Linked DNA regions of Paraburkholderia bryophila. The main gene of each other region encodes a partner of the protein of the gene in region 2 in a complex. Links are inferred from orthologs where the notes say so. Each region holds a gene or a part of one and is shown on either strand. Other genes may lie near its edges.

Region 1 (9,522 bases), on a different replicon or contig from region 2:
TTTGCCGAATGACCAATTGTGCGGGTCCGGCGATTGTGGCACGATCGTTCGCAAATCTCCCGGCGCACCGTACGCTGGGCACCGAATCGCTAACTGCAACCATGTTGCACGGAGACAGCGTTGAGCCTCGAGTCCTCCCCCCGTTCCACGATCGATATCCCCGCCTTGCTCGCCGCCCTGCCCGCGCGCATCGCCGAGATTCCGGCGCTCGCCGCCGCCCGCGATCCGCAGCACGTCGCGCTGATCGAAGATGCGCGCCGTCTCACCAGCGCGCAACTGCTGGCCGCCGTCGAAGCCGCCGCCGCGCTGCTGCGCGAATGGGGCGTGCGTGGCGGCGACCGCGTGATGATCGTCGCGGAAAACAGCATCGCGCAGATCGTGCTGCTGTTCGCCACGGCGAAACTGGACGCGTGGGCGCTGGTGTCGAACGCGCGCCTGTCCGCCGCGGAACTCGACTCGATCCGTGCGCACGCGCAGCCCCGCGTGGTCGCGTATGCGGTGGAAAGTTCGAAGGACGCCCAACAGCATGCAGTACGCCATCAGGCGATCGCAGCACCGGCGTTCACGCCGGACATCGGTGCGTGGTCATACACGGTCGACGCCAACGTGCAAGCCGAGCCCGTCGAAGCCGCCAACCACCGCCAATGCGCCGCGCTGATCTACACCACCGGCACCACCGGCGCGCCGAAAGGCGTGATGCTGTCGCATCGCAATTTACTGTTCATCGCGTCGGTGTCGAGCCGTCTGCGCAACGTCGGCCCTGACGACGTCGTCTACGCCGTGCTGCCCATCTCGCACGTGTACGGTTTCGCGTCGGTGTGTCTCGGCAGCCTGCACGCCGGTGCGACCTTGCGGCTCGTGCCGCGCTTCGCGCCGGAAGCCGTGCGCCGCGCGCTCGCCGACGAACGCGTGTCGATCTTCCAGGGCGTGCCGGCCATGCACGCCAAGCTGCTCGAACATCTGCAGACGCACGGCCATGCGTGGTCCGCGCCGCGTCTGCGCTTCGCCTACTCGGGCGGCTCGCCGCTCGACGCCGCGCTGAAGTCGCAGGTCGAAGCCGTCTACGGCCTGCCGCTGCACAACGGCTACGGCATGACCGAAAGCAGCCCGACCGTCTCGCACACCATGCTCGAGCGGCCGCGCAGCGACTGCTCGGTCGGCGAGGTCATTCCGGGCGTCGAGGTGAAGTTCGTCGGACTCGACGGTGTCGATGCCGCGTCCGGCGAGATCGGCGAATTGTGGGTGCGCGGTCCGAACGTGATGCTCGGCTATTACCGCAATCCGGAGCAAACGCGCGTCGCCGTGACCGAAGACGGCTGGCTCAAGACCGGCGATCTCGCGCGCCAGGACGCGGACGGCGCGTTGCATATCGTCGGGCGTAGCAAGGAGCTGATCATTCGTTCGGGCTTCAATGTGTATCCGGCCGAGGTCGAGCATGCGTTGAACGCGCATCCGCAGGTCGTACAGTCGGCGGTGATCGGGCGCGCGGTCGAGGGTAACGAGGAAGTGGTCGCGTTCGTCGAATTGATCGCGGGCGCGAAGGTGACGGCGGCTGAACTGATCGCGTGGTGCGGCGAGCGGCTCGCGCCGTATAAGCGTCCTGCCGAAGTGAAAGTGCTTGCAGCGCTACCGGCTGCGTCGACCGGCAAGATTCTCAAGCACCGGTTGCGCGAGTATCTCTGAAGCGAAGGCAGAGGCAAAGGCAAACACGGCCCTCGCCAGCGCCCGGGTCACCCACGCGGATGATGCTCCGCGTGCAGCGACTTCAACCGCTCACGCGCCACATGCGTGTAAATCTGCGTGGTCGAAATGTCGGTATGCCCGAGCAGCAATTGCACGACGCGCAGATCGGCGCCATGGTTAAGCAGGTGTGTCGCGAACGCATGCCGCAGCGTATGCGGCGACAACGGCGCATGCACATTCGCGGCCACCGCGTGCCGCTTGATGATGTTCCAGAACTGCTGACGCGTCATGCCCTCCGCGCGGCTCGTCACGAACAGCGCGTCCGTGGCGCGCGCGCCGAGCAGCGCCGGCCGCGCCTCGCGCAGATAACGTTCGATCCAGTCATGCGCCTCCTGGCCGAACGGAATCAGACGCTCCTTCGAGCCCTTGCCCATCACGCGCACCACGCCTTCGTTCAGGCCGACTTCCACCGTTTTCAGCGTGACGAGTTCCGTGACACGCAAACCGCTCGCGTACATCAGTTCCAGCATCGTGCGGTCGCGCAGACCTAAGGGCGTGGCGACGTCGGGCGCGCCGAGCAGCGCCTCGACTTGCGCCTCGCTCAACGTCGACGGAAAACGCGGCGGCTGTTTCGCCGAGCGGATCCGCAACGTGGGATCGACCTTCGCGCGATGTTCGCGCACCGCCCACGCGTAATAGCGGCGAAACACCGAAAGCCGGCGGTTCGCCGACGTCGATTTATCCTTCTGACGCGCGGCGCTATACGCGTTGAGATCGGCTTCGCCGGCGATATCGAGCGACGTGTTGCGGGTCTGCGCCAGCCATTCGCAAAACAGACGCAGATCGCGGCGATACGCGTCGAGCGTGTTGCGCGACAGGCCGTGTTCAAGCCATAGCGCGTCGCAGAATGCATCGATCGAGGCAGAGCTTGCCGCGAAGAGAGGCGACGCGAGGCTCGCGTCGTCAGCCAGGGTATCGCTCATGCGTAGGGAATGCCTTCATGCTTGAGAAGCCAGCGTTTGACGTTGCGAAAGAAGCCGTCGCCGGCATGATGCGCGAAGCCGCCGATGTCGCCCGAGCCGACCACCCGATGACACGGAATCACGATCGGGAAATAGTTCGAGCCGCACGCTTGCCCGACCGCGCGCGGCACGCTGCCGACCTGCTTCGCCAGTTGCCCGTAAGTCAGCACGACGCCCGGCGGAATCGCGCTGATCGCCTGCCAGACGCGCTGCTGGAACGCGGTGCCGACCGGCGCGAGCGGCAATTCGAAGGTGGCGGACGCCTCGTCGAAATACCGTTCGATCTGCTCGACCGCTTGCCGGGCCAACGGCGTATCTGGCGCGATGTTCTGGATCGACTCCGGCAGATAGACGATCTCGCGCACGGCGTCGCCTTCGAGGCGGATGCCGACTTTGCCGAACGGCGCATCGATCACTGCGTTGAACATGGTTGCCTGCTCCCTGACTGGCGTGGCGTTTCGGGTTTGGAACGCGAACTGCCGCTACTTTACGCCGCTTCCAAAGCCCATTCCACATGCTCGCGCACCACCGCGGACGGGTCGTCGGCACGCAGCCTTAGCGAATCAACAATGCGCTCGCGCGCCTCCTCGCTCAAGCTTTCCGGCGACGCCGCGCGCAACGCATTGCCCATTCCCACCGCGAGATTGCGCAGCCAGCTTTCGTAACCGATGCGGCGAATCGCGCTGCCCTGCATGCGCGTGTCGAAGTCTTCCGCGCTCCATGCAAACAGCTCGACGAGCGACGCACGATCCAGCCCATGCCGCACGTCGAAATCGGCGACCGGCGCCGCCTGCGCGAACTTGTTCCATGGACACACGAGCTGGCAATCGTCGCAGCCATACACGCGATTGCCGATCAGCGGCCGCATATCCACGGGAATACTGCCTTTCAATTCGATCGTGAGGTAAGAGATGCACAGCCGCGCGTCGACCTTATACGGCGCCACGATCGCACCGGTCGGACAGGCGTCGATGCAGCGCGTGCAACTGCCGCAATGCGCGCCGGGCGTTTCCGGCGCGAGTTCGGGCGCGATCTCGGCGTCGGTCGGCAACGGCAAGTCGACATAGATTTCGCCGAGAAAAAACAGCGAACCCGCGTCGCGTTGCAGCAGCAGCGTGTGTTTGCCGCGCCAGCCGATGCCGGCCTTCTGCGCAAGTTCTACCTCGAGCACAGGCGCCGAATCGGTAAATACGCGGTAACCGAACGCGCCGATCTTCGCTTCGATTTTCTCGGCAAGTTGTTGCAGACGATTACGCATCACCTTGTGATAATCGCGGCCACGCGCATAGATCGACACCACCGCCGCCGACGGATCCGCAAGCCGCGCCGTTTCGGCCGCACGCCAGTCCTGCACGAGCGGCGCAATCAGCGGCACAGCGAGCGACCCGTCCTGCAAAGCGCTTTCGTGCGCCTTTCCGCTCAATGTCTGCGCGGGCAAATAGGCGATGCGCGCGGTAATCACACGTCGCGTACCGGCCACAAGCTCGGCCGGCCGCGCGCGTTTCATGCCGTGTTTCGCCATATAATCCATCTCGCCGTGACAACCCGCTTCCAGCCAGGCTGCAAGCGGCGCTTCGGCAGCGGAGAGGTCGGTGTCGCTAATCCCGATCGCCCCGAAACCCAGTTCACGGCCCCAACTTTTGATGTCGAGCGCGAGCGCATTCAGCGCCGCTTCATCGAATGGACGCTCGGCACCCGCGTCGTTGCTAGACGCTGGCGTGCTGGAAACAGGGGACTTCGGACTTCGGTTCATCACGCCATTTTACGAGAATGCCTGTCAATCCCGATCAAGCGATCCAACCGCCCGCCGCTGTCCTGCTCGAACGCACCTTCGCGTTCGCGGACGAAGCCGCCACACTCGCCTTCGGCGCGCGCTTCGCGCAAGCGATCGAAAGCCTGCGCGGCATGCCGGGCGAAGCACGGCAAGCCGCGCCGCGCGCTGACGGCGACACGGCATTTCATGGGCTGCAAGTGCAGCTCGTCGGCGATCTCGGCGCCGGCAAAACCACGCTCGTACGCTCAACTTTACGCGGCCTCGGTCACACCGGCCGCGTACGCAGTCCCACCTACACTCTCGTCGAACCCTACGAGCTCGAACGGCCCGCTGGGGAACTCACGCTCTATCACTTCGATCTGTATAGATTCACCGATCCGGCCGAATGGGCCGATGCGGGCTTTCGGGAGTACTTCGACAGCGGCGCCGTCTGCCTCGTCGAATGGCCGCAACGCGCAGGGCGTCTCCTGGGCGTGCCGGATCTCGTCTTCACGCTCGAGCTGGATCACACGGGCGAAGGCCGCGTACTCGTCGCACGCGCATATAGCGAATCAGGAAAGGCATGTCTCGAAAGATGTTGATCAAACCGTTCCGCTCGATCGAATCGGCGGCTACCGCCTCGCATAACTGGCGGCGTCGGCAGATTCTGTGCGCGGGCGCGTCCACGCTGATGCTCGGCCTCGTCGCGCCGCGTCTCGCGTGGGCCAGCTCGGTGCTCGGCGTGCGGGTCTGGCCGGCACGCGACTACACGCGCGTAACGATCGAATCCGATCAACCGTTGCAGAACGCCCAGCAACTGCTGCAGGGACCGGACCGGCTGGTGGTCGATCTGACCGGCCTCGATCTCGATCAGGCGCTGAAGGATCTGGTCTCGAAGATCACGCCGAACGATCCGCAGATCTCGTCGGTGCGGGTTGGGCAATATCAGCCGCACGTGGTGCGCATGGTGTTCGACCTGAAGGGTTCGGTGAAGCCGCAGGTGTTCACGCTGCCGCCGGTTGGCGCGTACAAGTACCGGCTGGTGTTCGACCTGTATCCGGCGGTCGCGCCCGATCCATTGATGGATCTGCTGGCGCAGACCGAACACAAGCAGCAGACGCTGAATGAAAACAGCGCGCCGCCCGCCACGCTGAGCGGCCCCGGCACCACGCCGCCCACCGCCGACAACAGCGAGGCGTTCTTCGAACGCTATGCGCAGAACGGCGGCGGCGGTGGTGGGTCATCGAACGGCGTGCCGCGTCCGCCGGTGCATGGTGCGCCTACGCCTATGCCGCCGATCATTGCCAAGCCCACGGCGCCGGTCGCGCCGCCTACGGCGATCGCTCGTAATAATAAAGGCGGCAACAGCGCAAGCAAGCTGGGCGACGACGACAACAGCGGCGACGACAACTACGCGTTCACCGCGCCGAAATCCGGCAAGAGCAACACGGTGCGTCTGCTGACCGTCGCGATCGACCCGGGTCACGGCGGCGAAGATCCGGGTGCGATCGGCAGCTCGGGCACGTACGAGAAACACGTCGCACTCGACATCGCGAAGAAGCTGCGCGCGAAGATCGATGCGCAACCGAACATGCGCTCCATGATGACGCGCGACGCCGACTTCTTCGTGCCGCTGAACGTGCGCGTGCAGAAGGCGCGGCGCGTCGGCGCGGACCTGTTCGTGTCGATTCACGCGGACGCGTTCACCACGCCCGAGGCAAAGGGTTCGTCGGTGTTCGCGCTGTCCGACCATGGCGCGTCGAGCGCCGCGGCGCGCTGGATGGCGAACAAGGAAAACTCGTCGGATCAGATCGGCGGGATCAACATCAAGAGCGCCGACGCCAGCGTCAACCGCGCGCTGTTCGATATGTCGACCACCGCGCAGATTCGCGATTCGATGCGCTACGGCAACTTCGTGCTGAAGGAAATCGGCGGCATCAACAAGCTGCACAAGGGCTCGGTCGAACAGGCCGGTTTCGCCGTGCTGAAGGCGCCGGACATTCCGTCGATCCTGGTGGAGACGGCCTTCATCAGCAACCCGGACGAAGAGCGCCGTTTGAACGACGACGCGTATCGCGACAAGATGGCGGATGCGATCATGAACGGCATCAAGCGTTATTTCGCGGCGAATCCGCCGTTGGCGAAGAACCGCATGACGTGATGGCGGGCGGGTCGGTGGGCGTTGACGCCGCGTTGCGCATTGTGACGCTCACAGGCTTGATCGATTGCCTGCTCAATCACATCGCCCTTGACAGGCAATCGGAAAATCGGAAACGGCCGTTCTCGAAAGAAGCGGTCGTTTTCTTATGCACGGTCAGCACGCAGCCGGAAACTAACGCGCCAGCGACAGCCGCTGCACGACCCAACCGCCGAACACGTTCACCGCCAGCCCCGCCATCACCAGCAACGCGCCGACGACTTGCACCGCGGACAGGTGCTCGTCGAGAAACAGCGACGCCGACGCCAACCCGACAATCGGCACCAGCAACGAAAACGGCGCGACCTGGCTAGCCGGATACCGTGACAGCAGCCGGCTCCACAAGCCATAACCGATCAGCGTCGCGATAAACGCCAGATAGACGATCGCGAAAATCGACGTGGCGCTGATGCCGGTCAGCGCCGCGGCGATCCGCTGTGGTCCCTCGAACACATACGACAGCGCGAAGAACGGTAACGGCGGAATCAGGCTGCCCCACACCACCAGCCCGACCAGATCGACCTTGCCGACCTTCTTCGTGACGATGTTGCCGAGCGCCCACGAACACGCGGCGCACAGCGTGAGGACGAAACCGGCGAGTGTCATCGCATGGCCGCCTTGCAAGCCGATCACGGCGAGGCCGCCAGCCGCGATCAACAGACCGACGACATTCGGCAAGCGAAAACGCTCGTGCAGAAAGAAAGCCGCGAAGATCAGCGTGAAAAATGCCTGCGCTTGCAGCACTAGCGAAGCGAGCCCCGCGGGCATGCCAACATACATGGCGGAAAACAGGAAGGCGAACTGCCCGAGCGAAATCGTCGCGCCATACGCGAACAGCCAGCGCCACGGCAGCTTCGGCCGCTTGACGAAGAACACCGCCGGCACCGCGGCGAGCGTGAAGCGCAACGCGCCCAGCAGCATCGGCGGCACACCGTGCAGACCCACCTTGATCACGACGAAGTTGACGCCCCACGCCACCACGACGACCAGTGCGAGCAGCAAATCCCTGGGCGACATGCCGGTCTCCAATTTATTGTTCAATCCGGCAGTTTAACGGAGCCCATCGCGGCCGGCGATCGCCCGCGTTACGGATTCCCGGAACGCCAAGGGGCGCCGCCCTGCGCCACGGTGAGCCGGCGTGCGGCAAGGCGCGCCGAACCGTCGTCGTGACGCCCTCCGCAGTAGAATCAGCCCATTAGGCACTATCCCCACTCACTATTCCAGCCGAGCCTGCCCATGTCCTCCTCGATCAAAGCAGTCCTCAAACCGCATCTGCGCGACGTCGGCAGTCTGACCGTGCGGCGCGTGCTGCCCGCCATGGCCGCGCGTCTGATCGGCCCGTTCATCTTCTTCGATCACATGGGGCCGGCCACGCTCGAACCCGGCGTCGGCCTCGACGTGCGTCCGCATCCGCATATCGGCCTTGCGACCGTGACGTATCTGTTCGAAGGCTCGGTCATGCATCGCGACAGCCTCGGCTCGGAGCAGAAAATCGTCCCCGGCGACGTCAACTGGATGACCGCGGGCCGCGGCATCGTCCATTCCGAACGCACGCCGGAAGAAGACCGCGCGACCGGCCTCACCATGCACGGCATTCAGACGTGGGTCGCGCTGCCGCTGGACGACGAAGATATCGAACCGTCGTTCTCGCATCATGCCGGCGACACGCTGCCGGTCGTCGAGCGTAACGGCGTGACGCTGCGGGTGATCGCGGGCACCGCTTTCGGCGAGACCTCGCCGGTCGTCACGTTCTCCGGCACGCTGTATGTGGCCGGTGAGTTCGCGCCGGGCGGCGCCTTCGCGCTGGAACCGGAACACGAGGAACGCGGCGTCTATCTGGTGGACGGCGATCTGGAGATCGACGGCACGCCGCTCGAAGTCGGTCAGATGGCCGTCCTCGCGCTCGACGAAACCGTCACGCTCGCCAGCACGCACGGCGCGCGCGTGATGCTGCTCGGCGGCGAGAAGCTGGACGGCGAGCGCTTTATCGAGTGGAATTTCGTCGCCAGTTCGCGCGAAAAGATCGAAGCCGCGAAGCTGGCGTGGATGAATCAGGAGATGGGTAAGGTGCCGGGCGAGACTGAATGGATTCCGCTGCCGGAACGCAAAGGCGCTTGATCTGCGAAGGAGACGCGTAGGCACGCGCCGTATTGAATCCACGCCGACCGGCCCCATTTAACGACAAACCGTTTTATCGACGAGGACGCAATGGACACCACTCTGGCCACTTTCGAACAGGACGTCATCACGGCGTCGACGCTGGCCCCCGTGCTGGTCGATTTCTGGGCGCCCTGGTGCGGCCCATGCAAGACACTCGGCCCGATGCTCGAAAAGCTCGAAGCCGAGGCCGCCGGCAAATGGAAGCTGGTGAAGGTGAACGTGGACGAAAACCAGGAACTCGCCACGCACTTCCAGGTGCGCAGCATTCCGCACGTCATGGCGTTTGCCGACGGCCGGCCGGTCGATCAGTTCGTCGGCGTGCTGCCTGAAGGTCAGCTGCGCGAGTTTATCGAGCGGCTGGTGCCGCAAGGTGCGGACGCGGCGCGTCTCGACGCGCAAACCGCGCTGGCCGAAGGCCGCCGCAACGACGCGTACGACGCGCTGCAAGCCGCCCTCGCCTACGACCCGGGTTTCGACGAAGCGCGCATGGACCGCATCGAAATGCTGCTCGAAGACAACCTGATCGACGAAGCCCGCAGCGAAGTCGATCTGCTGTCGCCGAAAACCACGCAAGGCATCGACGCGCGTTTCAACGCGATCAAGACGCGGCTCGACGCGGTGGACGCGGCGGCGGCCCTGCCGCCCACGGATGCCCTTGAGGCCAAAGTCGCTGCCGACCCGACCGATCTCGAAGCACGCTTCGATCT
Region 2 (16,258 bases):
TCTTTGCGATCGAGATCACGAGACGCAAGTTCGCCTCGGTCATTTCACGCTTGGCCTGCCGCGCTTTCAGTTCGCCGGCCGCCATCTGACGGTTGGTTTCCTTCAGGTCCTTCAGCGGCAGTACGACACGCGCCTGCAGGTCCAGCAGACGTTGCTGCTGTTCACGGATAGCCGGAATATTCCGCGTGAGGATCGCGCTGTAGGCGTGACCCTCGCCGACAATCCGGTCGGCCCATTCGAGATCCGTTTCGCTACCCGGAAAACGCGCGATGAACTCCGCACGCGGCATGCCGCACTTGTCGACCACCGTATGCAGAATCTGCCGCTCGACCTGGCGCACTTCGTCCACTTGCGCGCGCAACGTATCGCACAGACGCTCGACCGTGCGCGCGGTGAAGCGGATCGTCATCAGTTCGTTCTGGATCGTTTCTTGAGCCTTCAGATACGACTTGGACTTGTAGCCTTCTTTCTCGAACGCACGACGCATCTTGTCGAACCATTCGCTAATGAGGGCAAACTTTTCGAGCGACGCACGCTTGAGCGCTTCCATCTGCGCTGCGTTGGCCGTGGCTTGCGCCGTGCCGTCGTCTTCTTCCTCGTCTTCCTCGGACTCTTCTTCGGCTTCTTCTTCGTCGCTCTCGATCGCTTCCGCCTCTTGCGCGGAGAAGCCGTCCGCGTCTTCCGCGTTGGCGTCGATCAGGCCGTCGACCAGTTCGTCGATCCGGATTTCCTCGTTCGCGACCCGCTCAGCCATGGCGAGGATGTCGGCGATCGTGGTCGGGCACGCGGAGATCGCCATCACCATGTGCTTCAGACCGTCTTCGATCCGCTTGGCGATTTCGATTTCGCCTTCGCGCGTGAGCAGCTCGACCGTGCCCATTTCGCGCATGTACATGCGGACCGGGTCAGTGGTGCGGCCGAATTCGGAGTCGACGGTAGAAAGGGCGACTTCGGCTTCCTCTTCCACTTCGTCGTCTGACGAAGCGGCGGGTGCATTGTCGTTGAGCAGCAGCGTTTCAGCGTCCGGGGCCTGTTCATACACCGCCACGCCCATATCGTTGAACGTGCTGATGATGCCTTCAATCGCCTCGGTCTCGGTGAAGTTGTCCGGCAGGTGGTCGTTGATTTCGGCGTACGTGAGGAAGCCGCGCTCCTTGCCGAGCTTGATCAGCGCGCGCAGTTTGGCACGACGCTCCTCGAGTTCCTCGACCGTGCCCGGCTGTGACGACGCGAACGCGTCTTTCAGCAGCGCTTTTTCCTTTGCACGACGGTCGCGAGCCTTGACCTTTTCCACTTTGGCCGGAGCCGCGGCAGCAGGGGTTTCTTCGCTTTGGGTTGCTTCGTCATCGACGGGTACTTCATTCAGCTTTTTCGTCATGGAGTTCGCCGTACCGGCTGTAGTCTCGACTCGCGGCTGGTGGACGCCAGCCGGTTGAACCGTGGATACTGGAACCTCGCGGACTGCCGCATCGTCCTGCGCGACAACCGCTTCCCTTGCGCTTCTGACACCCGGCCGCTTCGTGACCGGTGGTGATACCACTCTCGCTGCCTCAACCTGCTCCGCTCGTGCAGCGGAACTGGTCAAGGATTTCTTCCCCGCAACCGGTGCAACACTGACGGTAGACGTTTTTCTGGCGGAAGAATCTAGCCTGGCCTCGGTGACCTTTCTGGTCGGCTCCTTCGAGCCTGTGCCTGCCGCTTTATTTCCGCCTGTAGTCTTTGCCATCGCATCGCCCTTCGCCTATTGGCCTTTGCTAGGAAAACCCTTTGAAAAACAAACCGCTGGAAACCTTTTATTGTACCACTCCGGCCCTTTGCAACCCGTCTAGAGCCCCAGCTGGCGCTTCATGTCGGCCCGCTTCCGGTTCAACTCCGACAGCTCCGCAAACTCCTCCGGCGTGTGCCGGGATTGCCGCGAAAGTTGCTCGAGACGATCGCAATAAGCGTCGTACCGCATCTTCAGGATCGCGGCTTTCAATTCCTCGCCCACAATCCGCTCCTGCTCGCGCCGCTCCTCGATGACGGTCGCATCCTCCGGGTCCTTCAGCAGTAAATCCCGGACGTTTTCATCATAGTCTAGAATTTTGCGAAAGATTTCCTCGAAAGTTGGGGCGTTTGCGCCGTTTCGCAATAGATCGGACAGCAACTGAAACTCCGCCGAATCGCCCAGCGCACGCGCGTGCGTCGTCACTTCTTCGAACAGCTCGCCGTGCCGCGTCACCGACAGAAGCGCCTGCTCGGCGTCTTCGTCGAGCACCGCCACCGTGCGCGGATACATCACCAGATTGCGCAGCGTCTTCTCTTCGATTCCGGTCACGCTGCGCCGGTCTTTGCGGGCCGGCGCCGAACGGGCAGCCGCCGCGATTCGCGAATCGACCTCGCAGAGGGCCGCCACTTCGTCGAACGGCACGTCGAGGCGGTCGGCGAACATATGCATGATCTGGGCGCGCAACGCATTGGCCGGCAGCGCCTGCAGCAACGGCTTGGCGTCGAACAGTGCTCGAGCCCGGCCTTCCGGCTGATCCAACTCCTTGCCGGTCAGCACCTCATTGAGCATGAACTGTGACAGCGGCATGGCCCGTTCGACCTGCTCGGCGAAGCCCTCGGTGCCGAATTCGCGCACGTAGCTGTCAGGATCGTGCTCGGACGGCAGAAACAGGAAGCGGATGGTGCGATTGTCGGCCGCGTGCGGCAGACAGGCGTCCAGCGCGCGGCGCGCGGCGCGCCGCCCTGCGGAATCGCCGTCGAAACTGAAAATGACCGTATCGGTCTGACGCATCAGTTTCTGCACATGAATTGGCGTGCAGGCTGTGCCGAGCGTCGCAACCGCGTTCTGGAACCCCAATTGGGCCAGCGCGACCACGTCCATATAGCCTTCGACCACCAGCACGTAGTGCTGTTCGCGAATCGCCAGACGTGCCTCGAACAGCCCGTACAGCTCACTGCCTTTGTTAAATAGCGGCGTTTCGGGCGAATTCAAATATTTCGGCTCGCCGCTGCCCAGTACACGGCCGCCGAAGCCGATCACCTGCCCCTTCACATTGCGTATCGGGAACATGATCCGCTCGCGAAAGCGGTCGTAACGGCGATTCTGACCCTGCGCGTCCGACTTTTCGCTGACAATCACCAGCCCCGACTCGACCAGCGAATCGTCCCGATAATTAGGAAATGCCGGTTCGAGGTTCTGCCAGCCGTCTGGGGCATAGCCGAGCCCGAAGCGGGCCGCGATCTCGCCGGTCAAACCGCGTTTCTTCAGATACTGAATCGCGGTGGGCGCGCCGCGCAGTTGCTTGCGGTAAAAATCGCAGGCGGTTTGCATGACGTCGGAAAGCGCCGTGGTGACCGCTTTGGACGCCGCCGGCGCATAGCCGCCGCCCCCGCCGCCATACCCCGGCGACGGCTCGTTCGGCACGGTCAAGCCGACCGACTGCGCGAGATCGTTGACGGCCTCGGGAAACGACGAGCCAACGTGTTCCATCAGGAACCCGATCGCCGTGCCGTGCGCACCACAGCCGAAGCAGTGATAGAACTGTTTAGTCGGACTAACCGTAAACGAGGGGCTTTTTTCGTTGTGAAACGGGCACAACCCCATGAAGTTCGCGCCGCCCTTTTTCAGCTGCACATACCGGCCGACCACGTCGACGATATCGACGCGGTTGAGCAGGTCCTGCAGAAATGACGGAGGAATCACAGTAAATGACGCTACCTGAAAAGCTCAAGGCTGCGCGCGCCGCCCGTCGAGCGACGGTGCGCGCAGACCCGATAGACGGAAATTACTTCGCGAGCGCGGCTTTGACTTGCGCCGAGACGGCGGTCATGTCGGCGCGGCCGGCCAGCTTGGGCTTCAGCACGCCCATCACCTTGCCCATGTCCTGCGGGCCGGCAGCGCCGGTTTGCGCGACCGCCGCCTGAACTTCGGCGACGATCTCCGCTTCGGACATCTGCTCCGGCATATACGCGGACAGGATCGCCATTTCGGCCTTTTCCTTGTCGGCGAGATCCGTGCGGCTGGCGGCCTCGAACTGGCTGATCGAGTCTTTGCGCTGCTTGATCATCTTGTCGATGACCGCGGTGATCGCCGTGTCGTCGAGCGTGATGCGCTCGTCCACTTCGCGTTGCTTGATCGCGGCGAGCAGCAGGCGGATCGTGCCGAGACGCTCGGTTTCACGCGCCCGCATGGCGGCTTTCATGTCGTCGTTGATCTGGTCCTTGAGGCTCATCACTCACCTGAATACGTTGGAATATGAAAATCCGGCCGGGCCGACCGCATCAACACGAATACCCGCTTGGGACTGCTTCCTCAAACGGGTTGGCGCGATATGCGTAATGTGTGCGACCCTGCCGGCTGGCCCGAAGGGGCCGTGTTTTCCGTGATTGCGCCTGCAGCGCCCTCACCGGTTGGATGTCGCCGCTCCGTTCGACGGGAACCGCGGCAACGCCAGAATCAGTAGAACTTTTTTTGGCAGCATCTGGCCACGCAGATGCTTGAAATGACGCTTCACCGCAGCCGCTTTCTTGCGCTTGCGCTCAGCCGTAGGCTTTTCGTAAAACTCGCGAGCGCGAAGTTCCGTCAACAAGCCGTTTTCTCCATGGTGCGCTTGAAACGGCACACGGCAACTTCACACGACTCGTTGTCTTTTACGCGGATGGTCGTCATTTTTCAATAACGGAACTTTGTAAAGGTTCAGGAGTATAGCAGAGCTCTCTCACAAAGCTAATGCGCCGTCAAGCCCCCTGAACGTACTCCGCGGCGGCCTGACCGGCCGCCACACCCGACGCCCACGCCCACTGAAAATTGTAGCCGCCGAGCCAGCCGGTCACGTCCACCGCCTCGCCGATGAAGTACAAACCTGGCGCACGCGCGCTCATCATCGTCGCCGACGACAGGTCGCGCGTGTCCACGCCGCCGCGCGTCACTTCGGCTTTGCGATAGCCTTCGGTGCCGTTGGGCGTGAGCGTCCAGCGCGACAAGGCCTCGCCCACGCGTCGCAGGATCTTGTCCGGCAGATCGGCGACGCGCGCGTCGGCGGGGATCTGGTGGGTTTCCAGCCAGACGTGCGCAAGACGCTGCGGGACCCGCTCGGACAGCAGATTGGCGATCTGGCGCTTCGTGCCGGTTTTGGCTTCCAGCAACGCGGTGGTGGCATCCTTTTCCGGCAGCAGATTGATGTGGATCGGTTCGCCGGGCTGCCAGTAGCTCGAAATCTGCAGCACGCCCGGGCCGGACAGGCCGCGATGGGTCAGCAGCAGATCTTCGTTGAACTCCGCGCCGGTCTTCTTGTTGCCGGTCGCGAGTTGCACCTCCAGCGATACGCCCGAAAGCGCCGCGAACGGCTCCCAGTCGGCTGCGGCGAAGGTCAGCGGGACCAGCGCCGGGCGCGTGTCGATCAGCTTGTGGCCGAATTGCTTGGCAAGGCGGTAGGCGAAATCCGTCGCGCCGATCTTGGGGATCGACAGACCGCCGGTCGCGATCACCAGCGCGCGCGCTGTGATCGGGCCCGACTGGGTGTCCAGCGTGTAGCGGCCCTCCGCGCCCTGCCGCACGTGCTCGACCGACAGCGGCGTGCGCCACGCGACACGGCCCGCGTCGCACTCGGCCTTCAGCACGTCGATGACGGCGTCGCTCGACTGATCGCAGAAGAGCTGCCCTTTGTGCTTCTCGTGCCACGTCACGTGATGCCGCTTGAGCAGCGCCATGAAGTCGCGCGGCGTATAGCGCGCCAGCGCCGAGCGGCAAAAATGCGGATTGGCAGACAGGTAATTAGCCGGGCCGGCGTACAGATTGGTGAAGTTGCACCGGCCGCCGCCGGAGATGCGGATTTTTTCCGCGAGACGCTGCGAGTGGTCGATCAGCACCACGCGACGGCCGAGTTGCCCGGCCACGGCCGCGCACATCATGCCGGCCGCGCCTGCGCCGATTACCGCGATATCAAAGGATTCCATGGGGCCGCATTGTACCTGCGCGTCTGCGGCGGCTTGTCGGCACTGCTATACTTTCAGGCTAGCCTTTTCATTTTCTCGGCCGCGTGCCTGACTGTCCCTGCGCGTCGTATCCGCAGTGTCGCGCACGGCCGTGGTCGTTCAAACCCAACCATCCATCATGCTCGTTCTCGGCATCGAAAGCTCCTGCGACGAAACCGGTCTCGCGCTCTACGACACAGAGCGCGGCCTGCTCGCGCACGCGCTGCATTCGCAAATCGCGATGCATCGGGAATACGGCGGCGTGGTGCCTGAACTGGCGTCGCGCGACCATATCCGGCGCGCGCTGCCGTTGCTCGAAGAAGTGATGGAGCGCGCCGGTGCGGCGCGCAGCGACATCGACGCGATCGCCTACACCCAAGGGCCGGGGCTCGCGGGCGCGCTGCTGGTCGGCGCGAGCGTGGCCAATTCGCTGGCCATGGCGTGGGACAAGCCGACTATCGGCATCCACCATCTCGAAGGGCATTTGCTGTCGCCGCTGCTGGTGGACGAGCCGCCGCCGTTTCCGTTTGTCGCGCTGCTGGTGTCCGGCGGACATACACAATTGATGCGCGTAACGGACGTCGGCGAGTACGAAACGCTCGGCGAAACGCTGGATGACGCGGCCGGCGAAGCTTTCGACAAAACCGCCAAGCTGCTCGGCCTCGGTTATCCCGGCGGCCCCGAAGTGTCGCGCATGGCCGAATTCGGCACGCCCGGCGCGGTGGTGCTTCCGCGTCCCATGCTGCATTCCGGCGACCTCGACTTCAGCTTCAGCGGCTTGAAAACCGCCGTGCTCACGCATGCAAAAAAGCTCGGCGGCGCGAATATTTGCGAGCAGGCGAAAGCCGATCTGGCCCGCGGTTTCGTGGACGCAGCAGTCGAAGTGCTGGCGGTGAAGTCGCTGGCCGCGCTGAAAAAGACCAAGCTGAACCGATTGGTGGTGGCGGGCGGCGTGGGCGCGAATCGGCAACTGCGCGAGGCGCTTTCCGCCGCAGCGAAGAAACGCAATTTCTATGTGCATTACCCGGATTTGTCGCTGTGCACGGACAACGGCGCGATGATCGCGCTGGCCGGCGCGTTGCGCTTGCAGCGCTGGCCGGATCAGTCGGGCAAAGACTACGCGTTCACGGTGAAACCGCGCTGGGATCTGACTTCGCTCGCACGCTAAGCTCGAAAGCTCAGTAGTTCGGCGCACGTAAAAAAGCCGCTCTTTTAGAGCGGCTTTTCGTTGGCGACCAGCGTGGGCTAATGAACGTATCAAACCATCCGCTTATCCCGCTCGATCACCGCGTACGCGCTGTGATTGTGAATCGACTCGAAGTTCTCAGCCTCAAGCACATACGCGACGATCCGCTCGTCCGCATTCAGACGCTGCGCGACGTCGCGCACCAGATCTTCGACGAATTTCGGATTCTCGTAGGCGCGCTCGGTGACGAACTTCTCGTCCGGACGCTTCAGCAGGCCCCACAGTTCGCACGACGCTTCTTCTTCAGCGATACGAACCAGTTCTTCGACGGCCACGTCGCCGGCCAATTCGGCGTTGATCGTGACGTGCGAGCGCTGGTTGTGCGCGCCGTACTGCGAGATCTTCTTCGAGCACGGGCACAGGCTCGTGACCGGCACCAGCACCTTCAGGAACAGACGCGTCGCGCCGTTACGGGTCTCGCCGGTCAACGTGACTTCGTAGTCCAACAGGCTTTGCACGCCCGACACCGGCGCGGTCTTGTTCACAAAATACGGGAACGCAACTTCGATACGGCCGGCCTCGGCCTCGAGCTTTTCCAGCATCGCGGCGAGCATCGTGCGGAACGTGGCCGACTCCAGCGGCACCTTGTTCTCTTCAAGCAACGCAACGAATCGCGACATATGCGTGCCCTTCTGGTCAGCGGGCAGATGCACGTCGAGATTCCACGTGCCGATCGTCGGCTGAACGTCGCCGCCTTGCGTGCGCACCGTCAACGGATGACGCACGGCCTTCACACCGACCCGCTGAATCGGGATCTGACGGGTATCGGGCGTGCTTTGCACGTCGGGCATCACAAAGGCGGGATTCATCTGATTCATTGTCTTGTCCTTTCCAGAAAACGCCGGGCCGCGCAGTTTTTTCGCTCCGCAGGAAGTCACCTTGGAAGGCTGCCGCGGACTGTCGCGAACCGACAGTTCGGGGTCGCTCGGCGGCCGTGCCGATCAGGTCGCGCAACGGCGAACGCCGGCCCCGGCCGGCGTTGGATGATGGGCCCGAAGGCCCATCGATTCAAGTTGGAGATTGCTATGACCACGATAGCAACGCGGCTCGGGCGACGAGCCGCGCCGCCTGATGCGACGCCTTAAGCGACGCGCTTCACCGACGACTGACCGCCGACCGCGCCGCTCGACAGAAAGCGCTCGCGAATCGACTTGGCGATGCCTGCGGCGTCGAGGCCGCACGCGGCGAGCAGCTTGGCCGGATCGCCATGATCGATGAACTGGTCGGGCAGGCCCAGTTGGAGCACCGGCCGCAATACGCCGCTTTCAAGCAGGGCTTCGACGCAGGCCGACCCCGCGCCGCCCATCACACAGCCTTCTTCGACCGTGACGATGGCGTCGTGCGTTTCGGCGAGCTGACGGACCAGATCCGCGTCCAGCGGCTTCACGAAGCGCATGTTCGCGACGGTAGCGTCCAGTTGTTCGGCGGCGGCCAGCGACGGCGCGACCATCGTGCCGAACGCCAGAATCGCGATCCGCTTGCCCGCGGGTTGCGAAGTCTCGCGACGGATTTCACCCTTGCCGATCGGCAGCACAGCCATCTGCTTGACGGTTGCGACACCCGTGCCGGCGCCGCGCGGATAGCGCACGGCCGTCGGGTTCGATTGCTGCAACGCCGTGTACAGCATCTGGCGGCATTCGTTTTCGTCCGACGCGGCCATCACCGTCATGTTCGGGATGCAGCGCAGGAACGCCAGGTCGTAAGCACCCGCGTGCGTGGCGCCGTCGGCACCGACCAGACCCGCGCGGTCGATAGCGAACACCACCGGCAGATTTTGCAGCGCGACGTCGTGGATCAACTGATCGTAAGCACGTTGCAGGAAGGTCGAGTAGATCGCGACCACCGGCTTCATGCCGTCCGCGGCGAGGCCGCCGGCGAACGTCACCGCGTGCTGCTCGGCGATACCGACGTCGAAGTAACGATCCGGAAAGCGCTTCTCGAACTCGACCATGCCCGAGCCTTCACGCATGGCCGGCGTGATGCCCACCACGCGCGGATCGAGCTCGGCCGCGTCGCACAGCCATTCGCCGAACACCTGCGTGTAGGTTTTCTTCGACGGCGTCGTAGCCGGCTTGATGCCTTCTGCCGGATTGAACTTGCCCGGGCCGTGATACAGCACCGGATCGGCCTCGGCCAGCTTGTAGCCTTGACCCTTCTTCGTCACGACGTGCAGGAATTGCGGACCGCGCAGTTCCTTGATGTTCTGCAGCGTCGGGATCAGCGAATCGAGGTCGTGACCGTCGATCGGGCCGATGTAGTTGAAGCCGAACTCTTCGAACAGCGTGGCCGGCACGATCATGCCCTTCGCGTGCTCTTCGAGCTTGCGGGCCAGATCGAGCATGGGCGGCGCGACGCGCAGCACGCGTTCGACACCGGCGCGCGCGGCGGCGTAGAAGCGGCCCGACATCAGACGCGCCAGATGGCGATTCAGCGCGCCGACCGGCGGCGAAATCGACATGTCGTTGTCGTTCAGAATGACCAGCAGCGGCACGTCGTCTTCGACGCCGGCGTTGTTCATCGCTTCGAAGGCCATGCCGGCCGTCATCGCGCCGTCGCCGATCACGGCGATGCCCGTACGGTGTTCGCCCTTCAGCTTGCTCGCGATCGCCATGCCGAGCGCGGCCGAGATCGACGTGCTGGAGTGCGCAGTGCCGAACGTGTCGTATTCCGACTCGTCACGCTTCGGGAAGCCCGAGATGCCGCCGAGCTGACGCAGCGAGTGCATCTGGTCGCGGCGGCCGGTCAGGATCTTGTGCGGATAGGTTTGATGGCCGACGTCCCAGACGATCCGGTCACGCGGCGTGTCGAACACATAGTGCAGCGCAATGGTCAACTCGACCGTGCCGAGGTTGGACGAAAGATGGCCGCCCGTCTGCGATACGCTGTCGAGCACAAAGGCGCGCAACTCGTCGGCAAGCGGTTGCAGTTGGCGGCGATCGAGGCGGCGCAAGGCCGCCGGGTCGTCGATGGTTTTCAGCAAGTCGTACATCGTCGTTCCATTGTAGGAAAACTTACGCGCCCGCACTTCATACATGCACCCGGGGTGAAGGTGCGCGGCGGCGGGCTTTTCGCGTTCAGCTAACCCGGTTCACTACCAGGTCGGCCAATTCGGCAAGACGCTGCGCGCGTGCGCCAAACGGCGCCAGTGCAGCATGAGCGTCGCTACGCAGCTGTGCTGCGAGCGTGCGCGAGGCGTCGAGCCCAATAATCGACACGTAGGTCGGCTTGCCGTCCTTCGCGTCTTTACCTGCGGTCTTGCCGAGCGTCGCGGAGTCGGTCGTGACGTCGAGAATATCGTCGACGACCTGAAACGCGAGGCCGACAGCGGCCGAATACGCGTCCAGCGAACGCATCGCGTCCGCGTCCGGCGTCTCGCCTGCCAGCGCGCCCATGCGCACCGCGGCGCGCAGCAAGGCGCCGGTTTTCATGCGGTGCATGGTTTCGAGCTGGGTGCGCGTCAGCGTATGGCCGACGCTGGCCAGGTCGATAGCCTGACCGCCGCACATGCCGATCGAGCCGCTCGCCAACGCCAGTTCACGCACGAGCGAAGCCTGCTGTGCCGGCGCCAGAACGTCCGACGTCAACGCGACGAATGCCTGCGACTGCAGCGCGTCGCCGACCAGCAGCGCCGTGGCTTCGTCGTACTGGACGTGTACCGTGGGCTTGCCGCGCCGCAGCGCGTCGTCGTCCATGCAGGGCATGTCGTCATGCACGAGCGAATACACGTGAATCATTTCCAGCGCCGCCGCCGCCGCATCGAGGCATTCGGCGCGCGCGCCGGTCAGCTCGCCGGCCGCGTGGCACAGCAGCGGGCGAACCCGCTTGCCGCCACCCAATACCGCATAGCGCATGGCTTCATGCAGTTTGGCCGGCTCGGTGGTCTCGGTCGGCAGGTAATGTTCTAGTGCCGTTTCGACGCGCTCGAGTACCGAGCGCATCCATGGTTCGAATGTCATAGGTCGTCCCCGCTCTCAGTAGCGGCTGTGCCTGCGCTGTTCATGGGCAGCGGTTTGAGCGTCTCACCGTCGAGCACGCGCACCTGCTGCTCGACCTTTTCGAGCTGCTGCTGACAAAACGCCACGAGCGCCGCGCCGCGCCGGTAGGCGGTCAGCGACTCCTCGAGACTGAGATTGCCGCTTTCCATGCGCGCCACCAGCCCTTCCAGTTCCGCCTGGGCGGCCTCGTAGTTCTCGGGCAGCGGCAAGGTGTCGACGCCTTCAGCTGGCGCGGCAGCAGCCTCTTTCGATGCGGTCTTCGCCATGAATAGTCGCAAAATTAAAACAAGTCGGACATTCTACGGCAAAAGCGACATTTCCGATCCGCTCGCCGCCCTGCGCCGAGCCTTTCCCCTACGTTCACCCCCGATTTGCCCTGTGCGCGCCCGCTGAGTGTCTCAGAAAAGAATCCTTGGGTCAGCGCAAAAAAACCACGAACTTCCTCGACATTTTTGATCCAAATGAACTACTTACGTGCCCCGTACCAGGGGAAACGGGTATAATCGCGGGCTCCCTAAATCGAATCTTCGATGGTTGGGTTGTTCACTGCTTTCACGTCTTCACGGGAGTGGGAATGTCCAATCTGAGCAATGCATTGCAGTTGCGGTCTGTCCACAGCCAGCTGCCAGTCACGGCTTACTTTGACGAAGCGCTTCTAACGCGCGAAATCGAAACCCTTTTCAAGAAAGGTCCTCGTTACATCGGCCACGATCTCATGGTGCCCGAGGCGGGGAATTATTTTGCCTTGCCCAGCGAGAGCGAGGGGCGTGTGCTCGTCCGTAACCAGCAATCGCAAGTCGAGCTGCTGTCGAACGTGTGCCGCCACCGGCAAGCCATCATGCTCAACGGCCGCGGCCAGGCGGAGAACATCGTCTGCCCGCTGCATCGCTGGACGTACGACCTGAACGGTCAGCTTCTCGGCGCGCCGCATTTCGCGGACAACCCGTGTCTGAATCTGGGCGCCACGTCGCTGCAAAACTGGCAAGGCCTGCTGTTCGAAGCGCAAGGGCGTGACGTCGCGCGCGATCTGGCACGCCTCGGTCCCAGCCAACACTTCGATTTTTCGGGCTTCATGTTCGATCACGTCGAAGTGCACGAGTGCAACTACAACTGGAAGACCTTTATCGAGGTCTATCTGGAGGATTACCACGTCGCGCCGTTCCATCCGGGCCTCGGCAGCTTCGTCAATTGCGACGACCTGACGTGGGAATTCGGCGACTGGTACAGCGTCCAGACGGTCGGCGTGCACAAGGATCTGGAACAGCCGGGCAGCCCGACGTACCGCAAGTGGCACGACGAGGTGCTGCGCTTCCGCGGCGGCAACCCGCCCGAATTCGGCGCGATCTGGATGGTGTACTACCCGGGCATCATGATCGAGTGGTATCCGCACGTGCTGGTGGTGTCGTGGCTGATTCCGCGCGGGCCGCAGAAAACCACCAACGTGGTGGAGTTCTATTACCCTGAGGAAATCGCGCTGTTCGAACGCGAGTTTGTCGAAGCCGAACGCGCCGCCTATATGGAAACGGCCAGCGAAGACGACGAGATCGCCGAGCGCATGGACGCCGGCCGCCGCGCGCTGATGGACCGCGGCGAGTCGCAGGTCGGTCCGTACCAGAGCCCCATGGAAGACGGCATGCAGCACTTCCACGAGTTCCTGCGGCGCGAACTCGGCGCGATCTGATGTGATCTGATCGGCGTTTGAGCGGGACGTGACCCGCTTCATGCTCAGGCAGCTCCAGCAAGCAGCGCCAACACAAGGAAAGACGGACTTCGGTCCGTCTTTTTTTGTTTAGACTAACGGGATAGCTCGGCCATCCGCTCGCGGCGACATGCCGCCGAACGGAGCCGCCATCGCCCGTATGAAGGAGACGTCATGCCGCACACTCACTACACCACGCTGATCTCCGCGACGAATCTCGCGGAACGGCTCACCGCTGCGCCGGGCAGCGTGTTCGTCATCGATTGCCGGTTCGATCTGGCCGACACGGAAGCGGGCGAGAAAGCCTATCTGGCCGGGCATCTGCCGGGCGCGCATTACCTGAACCTCGATCGCGATCTGTCGGGGCCAAAGACGGGCACGAACGGACGTCATCCGCTGCCGGATCGCGCGCGTCTCGTGGAGACGCTGGAGTCGCGCGGGCTCAAGCAGGGACAGCAGGTTGTCGCCTATGACTCGCAAGGCGGCATGTACGCCGCTCGGGCGTGGTGGCTGCTGCGCTGGCTCGGACATGACGCGGTCGCGCTGCTCGACGGTGGCTTGCAGGCCTGGGAGGCCGCCGGTCTGCCGCTCACGCAAGACGCGCCGGCGCAGAATACGGGCGACTTCAAGGCGGGCGCGCCGCTGGCCGTCACGGTCGATGTGCAAACGGTCGAGCGCAACCTTGCCTCGAAGGAACGCGTGGTAGTCGACGCCCGCGCTGCCGATCGCTATCGCGGCGAGAACGAGACGCTGGATCGCGTCGGCGGCCATATCCCGGGCGCGCTCAACCGCTTTTTCACGGACAACTTCACCGCCGACGGCCGCTTCAAGCCCGCGCACACGTTGCGTGAGGAATTCCACGCGCTGTTGGGCGATACGTCGCCGGAACATGTGGTGCTGCAATGCGGCTCGGGCGTGACGGCATGCGTCAATGCGGTGGCGATGGAAGTCGCCGGCCTGCATGGCGCAGCGTTGTACGCGGGCTCGTGGAGCGAATGGAGTGCGGATTCGAACCGGCCGATTGGGACCGGACCGAATCCTTAAGCGAAAGTAGCCGCGAACTGCTGACTGGTTGGGTAAAAAGCCGTTGTCGCTGTAAAAAGCGGCAACGGCTTTTTTAATCGTGTCGTCGAGCTCCGCGTCTCACGCCACGCCGTGCTGCCGGAACCAAACCAACGCCCGCCGCCAGCCATCCTCGGCATCGGCTTTCTTATAGCTCGGCCGATAATCCGCGAAAAACGCGTGCCCCGCGTCGTCGTACACCACGAACTGCGACCCACGCCCCGCCTCCGGACCCTGCGCGATAGCCCGCTTCATCTGCTCGAGCGTGTCCTGCGGAATGCTCTGATCTTGCCGTCCATATAGGCCAAGCATCGGCGCATGCAACTGCGCCACTTCATCGAGAGGATTCGCGGGGTTCATCGCGGTTTTCTGCCCGGTCACACGGCCATACCAGGCCACACCCGCCTTCAGCCGCGGATTGTGCTCGGCATACAGCCACGCGATCCGGCCGCCCCAGCAGAAACCATTCACGCCGAGCCGGTTCAGATCGCCGCCATGCTCGCCCGCCCAGGCGACGGTAGCATCCAGATCGCCGATCACCTGATCGTCGGGCACTTTGCTGACCAGTTGCTCACTGAGCTGCTGCATGCTCGTATAAACGGTGGGATCGCCCTGCCGTTCGTACAGATTCGGCGCAATCGCCAGATAACCCTGCTTTGCAAAGCGCCGGCACACGTCGGCGATATGCTCGTGCACGCCGAAAATCTCATGCACGACGATGATCACCGGCAGATTCGTCTTGCCCTTCGGCTGCGCGCGGTACGCGGGCACCAGCGTGTCGCCGGAACGCACGGCCACTTCGCCGGCTTCAAGGCCGTCGCTATCGGTATGGATGGTTTGTGCCGACACCGGCAACACGGCGGCCGCGAATCCGGTGCCGAGCGCGGCTTTGATGAAGGTGCGTCGATTGAAGGGAACGTGCGGGACCAGGCTGTCGATCTCAGGTTTCAGCATGCGGCGCTCCTTGACTGCAAAAGGTTGCGTGAGGTTGCTAAGGGAGGCAACAGGATACGCCTGACGCGTATCCCGTTGCAGATGCAACCTTCGCGAAGCGAAGGCCGCAGCACCCGCCGCCCCGCCCTCGCAATCGCATACGCAATCGCAATCGCCCTTGCCCGCCGTTACCTTTAGTGCAGCTTGACCCGCGGCAGCGTAGTACGCCGCAACCAGTGCGCGAAAGTATCGAGCACCATCCGCGCATAGCCGTGCAGCGCGGCGATATGCAGCCGGTACAGCGACATGTACATGAACCGCGCGAACAACCCTTCGATCAGCATATTGCCGCCGATCACGCCGCCCATCAGATTGCCGACCGCGCTGAAATGCCCGAGCGACACCAGCGAGCCGAAGTCGCGATAGGTGAATTCCGGCAGCGGCTTGTTGTCGAGCCGCGCGGCGAGCGCCTTCATCAGAAAGCTCGCCTGCTGGTGAGCGGCCTGCGCGCGCGGCGGCACGTTACGCTCATTGCCGGGCCACGGACACGCGGCGCAATCGCCGAGCGCGAAGACGTTGTCGTCGATCTCGGTTTGCAGCGTACGGCGCACGACGAGTTGCCCCAAACGATTGACCGGCAGGCTGTCGAGCTGGCTCAGAATCGCCGGCGCCTTGATGCCCGCCGCCCACACCGTCAGATCGGCGCGCACGGTTTTACCGCTCGCCGTGCGAATCATGCCGGGCGCGACTTCGGCCACGGTCTCGCCGATCATCAGCTTCACGCCGAGCTTGGTCAGCAGTTCAGCGGTCGCCGTCGAAACACGCTCCTGCAGCGCCGGCAAAATACGCGGCCCCGCTTCGATCAGCACAATGCCGACGTCATGCCGCGGATCGAGCTTATGCAAGCCGTACGCGGACAACACCTGCGCGGTGTTGCGCAATTCCGCCGACAATTCGACGCCGGTCGCGCCGCCGCCGACAATCGCCACCTGAATGCGCGGCTCGGTGGGCACACCCACGTCCGGCACCGCTTCGACCGGCTCATGCACCTGATGCTCGGCGCGCATGCAAGCCGCGATCAGACGTTTGCGGAAACGCTCGGCCTGGCTGACCGTATCGAGCGCCAGCGAAAACTCCGGCGCGCCTTTCACGCCGAAGAACGCCGTGGTGCTGCCGATCGCGATGACCAGCGTGTCGTATTCGAGTTCGCGTTCGGGCAGCAGCTCGGCGCCGTCGTCGTCGAGCACGGTGCCGAGCGTGAGACGCTTGTTGGCGCGGTCCAGACCGGCCAGTTCGCCCTGCTGAAACTCGAAGCCGTGCCAGCGAGCTTGCGCGGCATATTCGAGTTCCTGCGTGAACGGG

The links.
Region 1: the proteins of tsaD (region 2) and tsaE are in contact, whole or in part, in a crystal structure (PDB 6N9A), measured with the Thermotoga maritima proteins. The link is inferred for Paraburkholderia bryophila from one-to-one orthologs. Residues at the interface, in WP_004082750.1 of Thermotoga maritima: Cys10, Asp11, Arg49, His50, Leu82, Gly84, Gly135, Gly136, Glu154, Thr155, Leu156, Asp157, Asp158, Ser159, Glu162, Asp165, Lys166, Arg169, Leu170, Tyr175, Lys213, Thr214, Leu217, Tyr218, Gln221, Arg222, Asn324; in WP_004082108.1 of Thermotoga maritima: Leu37, Gly38, Lys46, Lys57, Val59, Lys60, Ser61, Thr63, Phe64, Thr65, Leu66, Met67, Val69, Pro71, Tyr82, Arg83, Leu84, Asp86, Asp88, Phe89, Asp93, Ile128, Asp130, Glu131, Arg134.

What each region holds. Positions count from the first base shown.
Region 1 is NZ_JACCAS010000001.1:3,641,506-3,651,027, reverse strand. What follows is about bases 3,477-6,267. They hold tsaE (tRNA (adenosine(37)-N6)-threonylcarbamoyltransferase complex ATPase subunit type 1 TsaE), read left to right. Parts: upstream 3,477-4,475; coding sequence 4,476-5,060; downstream 5,061-6,267. Other genes in these bases: GGD40_RS16330 (N-acetylmuramoyl-L-alanine amidase), read left to right, coding at 5,042-6,267; queG (tRNA epoxyqueuosine(34) reductase QueG), read right to left, coding at 3,477-4,458. In the rest of the region: GGD40_RS16355 (class I adenylate-forming enzyme family protein), read left to right, coding at 121-1,683; site-specific tyrosine recombinase XerD, read right to left, coding at 1,731-2,666; GGD40_RS16345 (methylated-DNA--[protein]-cysteine S-methyltransferase), read right to left, coding at 2,663-3,133; more of queG, read right to left, coding at 3,193-3,476; more of GGD40_RS16330, read left to right, coding at 6,268-6,619; GGD40_RS16325 (EamA family transporter), read right to left, coding at 6,791-7,672; GGD40_RS16320 (pirin family protein), read left to right, coding at 7,892-8,773; trxA (thioredoxin), read left to right, coding at 8,864-9,522. UniProt on the Escherichia coli protein: Required for the formation of a threonylcarbamoyl group on adenosine at position 37 (t(6)A37) in tRNAs that read codons beginning with adenine.
Region 2 is NZ_JACCAS010000002.1:1,933,599-1,949,856, reverse strand. Bases 5,161-8,114 are described here. They hold tsaD (tRNA (adenosine(37)-N6)-threonylcarbamoyltransferase complex transferase subunit TsaD), read left to right. Parts: upstream 5,161-6,100; coding sequence 6,101-7,129; downstream 7,130-8,114. Other genes in these bases: folE2 (GTP cyclohydrolase FolE2), read right to left, coding at 7,219-8,025; GGD40_RS29700 (NAD(P)/FAD-dependent oxidoreductase), read right to left, coding at 5,161-5,943. Also shown: RNA polymerase sigma factor RpoD, read right to left, coding at 1-1,726; dnaG (DNA primase), read right to left, coding at 1,826-3,691; GGD40_RS29710 (GatB/YqeY domain-containing protein), read right to left, coding at 3,774-4,220; more of GGD40_RS29700, read right to left, coding at 4,726-5,160; dxs (1-deoxy-D-xylulose-5-phosphate synthase), read right to left, coding at 8,289-10,196; GGD40_RS29680 (polyprenyl synthetase family protein), read right to left, coding at 10,282-11,163; GGD40_RS29675 (exodeoxyribonuclease VII small subunit), read right to left, coding at 11,160-11,468; GGD40_RS29670 (aromatic ring-hydroxylating oxygenase subunit alpha), read left to right, coding at 11,777-12,883; GGD40_RS29665 (sulfurtransferase), read left to right, coding at 13,076-13,945; GGD40_RS29660 (dienelactone hydrolase family protein), read right to left, coding at 14,045-14,917; GGD40_RS29655 (NAD(P)/FAD-dependent oxidoreductase), read right to left, coding at 15,091-16,258.